DNA from 2 places in the Streptomyces ferrugineus genome. Region 2 is predicted to be linked to the other one. Evidence: riboswitches for the same ligand, from Rfam matches in the RefSeq annotation. Region 2 holds a riboswitch; the other holds the start of a gene.

Region 1 (2,388 bases), 4.6 Mb from region 2:
TGGCGTGCGGTTGTTGGGGGTCGGGGTGAGTGGGCTGGCCGACTACACGCAGGAGGATCTGTTCGCGCAGGCTGCGGGGGAGCGGGAGGGACGGGACGACTTGGAGGAGCGGGGGGAACAGACGGTGGGGGGCGGTGACGTCGAGCCGGTGGTTGCTGTGCGGGGGGTTGAGGGGGCTGGTGAGCGGCGGTGGCTTGCGGGGCACGATGTGCGGCATGTCGAGTACGGGCACGGGTGGGTGCAGGGGAGCGGGCTGGGGCGGGTGACCGTGCGGTTCGAGACGCCTGGGTCGGAGCCGGGGCGGGTGCGGACGTTTCGGGTTGATGATCCGGGGTTGGAGCGGGCGGAGCCGTTGCCGTTGGTGGCTGCGAGAGGGGGAGCGGATGGGGGTGGAGGTGGCGAGGTGCCTGGTGGGGCGATTGGGGCCGATGGGGCTTTGGGGGCGGGGTAGGGCTGGGAGCGGCTGAGGGGCTGAGTGTGGCTCGACCGGCGTGTGGAGTGCCGTGGGGGTTGGGCCGCTCGTCCGCGCCGACGGAGGGGCCGCTGCGCCCACCCGTGCCGCCCCAGCGGCACGACTGCCCGCGGCTGTGTCGGTTCGAGTGGCCGAGGTGCTGAAGCCGTGGGTCGAGCTGTCGGCGGCTACCTGCGCGGAACGGGGTTCTATGGGCGGGTATGTGGTGTTCTCGGGTCGTTGTCGTCCGGGGAATCCGTGGAGGCCAGGGTGCCGAAGTCCCGGTCAGGCGGCGGGGGTGGGGACGCTACGTCCAGGCCGTAGTGGTGGTAGAGCTGTAGTTCCTGTTCGGGGGAGAGGTGGCGGCCTACGCCGAAGTCGGGGGCATCCTTGATCAGGGTGCGGTCGAAGGGGACGTGGAGGGTGCCCTCCACCAGTTCGCTGGGCTCCAGGGGGACGAAGGCGTCCCGGGAGAACAGGCCGGTGCGTATCGCCGCCCATTCCGGCACTCCGGTCGCGTCGTCGAGGTAGACCTCGTCGATGGTGCCGATCTTGGTGCCGTTGCGGTCGAAGGCCTTGCGGCCGATCAGGTTGCGCGGATCGATGTCGGTCTGCACGGGCCCTCCACTTGGTCGCAAGTCATCCGTAAGCACTACGAAAAGGCAGATTGGTGAGAGCGGCCACTCGAAGGCCCGTGCGTCGGCCTCGCTGGTAGTCTTTCAAGCGGCTGCTGACCCCGTGCGGGAGAGTCCTCCGGACACCATCGGAGGCGCCGAAGGAGCAAATCCTCCCCGGAATCTCTCAGGCCCACGTACCGCACGGACGAGGTCACTCTGGAAAGCAGGGCGGGTGTCGACGGCTTCCGCTCTCACCGACGGTGAAAGCCGGAGGCCCTCGGGCGATCCGGTGAAGCTCTCAGGTTGAGATGACAGAGGGGGAGGCCGTCCGGGTACCCGCGCCGTGGTGCCCCTCGAAGGTCGCGTCAGACCAGGAGGCCTCCGCAATGACCGCCCACCGCATTCCGCTCTCCGAGCTCGAACAGGGGATTCCCTTCGAGCAGCGTCACATCGGCCCCGATCATGAGGCTCGGGCCAAGATGCTCGCCCAGGTCGGGTACGGCTCCCTCGACGAGCTCACGGCCGCCGCGGTACCTGATGTGATCAAGAACGCCGACTCTCTCGATCTGCCGGGAGCGCGTACCGAGGCCGAGGTGCTCGCCGAGCTGCGATCTCTCGCCGACCGCAACCAGGTGCTGGACTCGATGATCGGGCTCGGGTACTACGGGACCTTCACGCCGCCGGTCATCCTGCGGAATGTCATGGAGAACCCTGCCTGGTACACCGCATACACGCCGTATCAGCCCGAGATCTCGCAGGGGCGGCTCGAGGCGCTGCTCAACTTCCAGACCATGGTCGCCGACCTCACCGGGCTGCCGACCTCCGGTGCCTCGCTGCTCGACGAGGGGACCGCCGCGGCCGAGGCCATGGCGCTGTCCCGGCGGATGGGCAGGAACAAGAAGGGGCTGTTCCTGGTCGACGCGGATGTGCTGCCGCAGACCGTCGCCGTGATCGAGACCCGTGCCGAACCTGCGGGCGTCGAGGTCGTCGTCGCCGACCTCAGCGGCGGTATCCCGGCCGAGATCGCCTCTCGTGAGATCAACGGCGTGCTCCTTCAGTACCCGGGAGCCTCCGGTGTCGTACGGGACATCAAGGCCGTCATCGACCAGGCCCATGAGCTCGGCGCCCTCGTCACCGTCGCCGCCGATCTGCTCGCGCTCACGCTGCTGAAGTCGCCCGGAGAGCTCGGGGCGGACATCGCGGTCGGTACGACGCAGCGGTTCGGTGTGCCGATGGGCTTCGGCGGGCCGCACGCCGGCTACATGGCCGTACAGGAGAAGTTCGCGCGCAGCCTGCCCGGGCGGCTCGTGGGCGTGTCCG
Region 2 (2,388 bases):
GCCGGTCGGCGCGTCCCTGCGACCGATCAGCGCGTCCCCGCGGCCAGTCGGCGCGTCCCCGCGGCCGGTCGATCACGGCATGTGGTGGGCTGGGCGCCGTATCGTCCGGCAGCGCCGCATGGCGTCGGCACGGGAGGTCGGGAGCGCACGGGCCGCGGGCGGTCAGCCTGCGAAGCCGATCCGGCGCAGGACGTTCGCCGCCTCCCGGTCCAGCAGCACCGCGGAGTCGCAGCCCCGGGGCAGATGGCCCTTCTCCACCGAGCGCAGCAGGTGGCCGGCGGCCCTGCGGTGGCGCAGGAAGGCGTAGCGCGAGACGCCCCGGCCGCGCTCGCGCTGGCCCTCCAGGGCCGTGTCCGGGGTCACGTCGAGCAGCAGCAGATGCAGCGTGCCGCCGCGGCGGCGGGCCTCGCGGGCCAGCCAGGCGCGTACCCAGGCCTGGGTGCCGCAGTCGTGCACGACGACGCCCTCGCCGGAGCGCAGCGCGCGGCGCAGCCCGGCGTAGTGGGCGAGGCGGACCAGGGGACGGTAGATCGCGTAGGGCAGGAAGCCGGACATACGGGCGTCCCAGCGGTCCCGGGTGTCCTGGGAGTCGATGCGGATGCCCTTCACCGCCCGCCTCATCAGGGTGGACTTGCCGCTGCCGGGCAGGCCGGTGATCACGACGAGGTCCTCGGGGGCGAAGAGCAGCGCGTGCGGACTGTGGCCGGAGCGCTCGCGCAGATCGCGGACCACGGGCGCGGGGCACTGGGCGCGGGCTTCGACACCGGGGGCCGCGGGCTGCTTGGGCAGCGCGATGCCCGAGGTCGTGGCGTACGCCGTGGTGCGGTTCACCGTCATCGTCCTCCTCCGGGGTCAGGATTCCCCATCCCCACTGAGCGTAAAGAGAAGGTAATAGAGGATCTCTCGCTTTTTCGTTCGCTTCCTGCCACAAGCCGGTTACAGACATGCCCTGCCGCGGGGCGGTCCAGGCATGCAATGATGTCCGCGCCAACTGCATACCGGCCGTTTGAATCCGCGCGGGAGAGTTCCCAGCAGTGCAGTGCAGCGCTGGGACGCCGAAGGAGCAAGTCCCTCCCTTGAATCTCTCAGGCCCCGTTACCGCGCGGGCGAGGCACATCTGAAAAGCGGGCCGCCCCCTCGCCCTGGACGACAGGCGAGGCGTGGCCCCACCCAAGGTGCAAGCCGTGATCGTCCCTGTGGCGGTCGTGGCGAACCTCTCAGGTTCCGATGACAGATGGGGAGGAACGACCTCGCCCGTCCTGCCTTGGGAGACGACCGTCCGATGAGCAGTACCCCACTCCGTCACACCGCGCTCGATGCCCTGCATCGCTCGCTCGGCGCGACGATGACCGACTTCGCCGGCTGGGACATGCCCCTGCGCTACGGCTCCGAGCGCGACGAGCACAACGCCGTGCGGACGAAGGCCGGGCTCTTCGATCTCTCCCACATGGGCGAGATCACCGTCACCGGCCCGCAGGCCGCGGCCCTGCTGAACCACGCCCTGGTCGGCAACATCGCCTCCGTCGGCGTCGGCCGCGCCCGCTACACCATGATCTGCCAGGCCGACGGCGGCATCCTGGACGACCTGATCGTCTACCGGCTGGCCGAGACCGAGTACATGGTCGTGGCCAACGCCTCCAACGCCCAGGTGGTGCTGGACGCGCTGGTGGACCGTTCCGCCGGCTTCGACGCCGAGGTGCGTGACGACCGGAACGCGTACGCGCTGCTCGCCGTCCAGGGCCCCGAGTCCCCCGGCATCCTGAAGTCCCTCACCGACGCCGACCTCGACGGCCTGAAGTACTACGCCGGCCTGCCCGGCACCGTCGCCGGAGTCCCCGCGCTCATCGCCCGCACGGGCTACACCGGCGAGGACGGCTTCGAGCTGTTCGTGAAGCCGGAGCACGCCGTCGAGCTGTGGCAGGCGCTGACCAAGGCGGGCGAGGGCGTCGGCCTGGTCCCCTGCGGGCTGTCCTGCCGGGACACGCTGCGCCTGGAGGCGGGCATGCCGCTGTACGGCCATGAGCTGTCGACCTCCCTGACCCCCTTCGACGCCGGGCTCGGCCGGGTGGTGAAGTTCGAGAAGGAGGGCGACTTCGTCGGGCGCGAGGCGCTGGCCGAGGCCGCCGACCGCGCCGATCGGAACCCGCCGCGCGTCCTGGTCGGCCTGATCGCCGAGGGGCGTCGCGTCCCGCGCGCCGGGTACCCGGTCGTCGCCGGCGGCGAGGTCGTCGGCGAGGTCACCTCCGGCGCCCCCTCCCCCACCCTGGGCAAGCCCATCGCCATGGCGTACGTCGACGCCGCGCACTCGGCGCCGGGCACGGCGGGCGTCGGTGTGGACATCCGCGGCAGCCACGAGCCGTACGAGGTCGTGGCGCTGCCGTTCTACAA

What was found. A riboswitch is a leader RNA that binds a small molecule or an ion and turns the genes downstream of it on or off. The one in region 2 is predicted to bind glycine.
Region 1: another riboswitch for glycine. It lies ahead of gcvP (aminomethyl-transferring glycine dehydrogenase); the one in region 2 lies ahead of gcvT (glycine cleavage system aminomethyltransferase GcvT).

The regions. Positions count from the first base shown of each region.
Region 1 is NZ_CP063373.1:3,483,118-3,485,505, forward strand. Features, by position in the region: gene IM697_RS15900 (DNA polymerase IV) at 1-451, shown strand, start outside; gene IM697_RS15905 (PRC-barrel domain-containing protein) at 661-1,068, opposite strand; glycine riboswitch at 1,183-1,278, shown strand; gene gcvP (aminomethyl-transferring glycine dehydrogenase) at 1,455-2,388, shown strand, end outside.
Region 2 is NZ_CP063373.1:8,069,515-8,071,902, forward strand. Features, by position in the region: gene IM697_RS35940 (AAA family ATPase) at 163-837, opposite strand; glycine riboswitch at 1,008-1,111, shown strand; glycine riboswitch at 1,112-1,244, shown strand; gene gcvT (glycine cleavage system aminomethyltransferase GcvT) at 1,283-2,388, shown strand, end outside.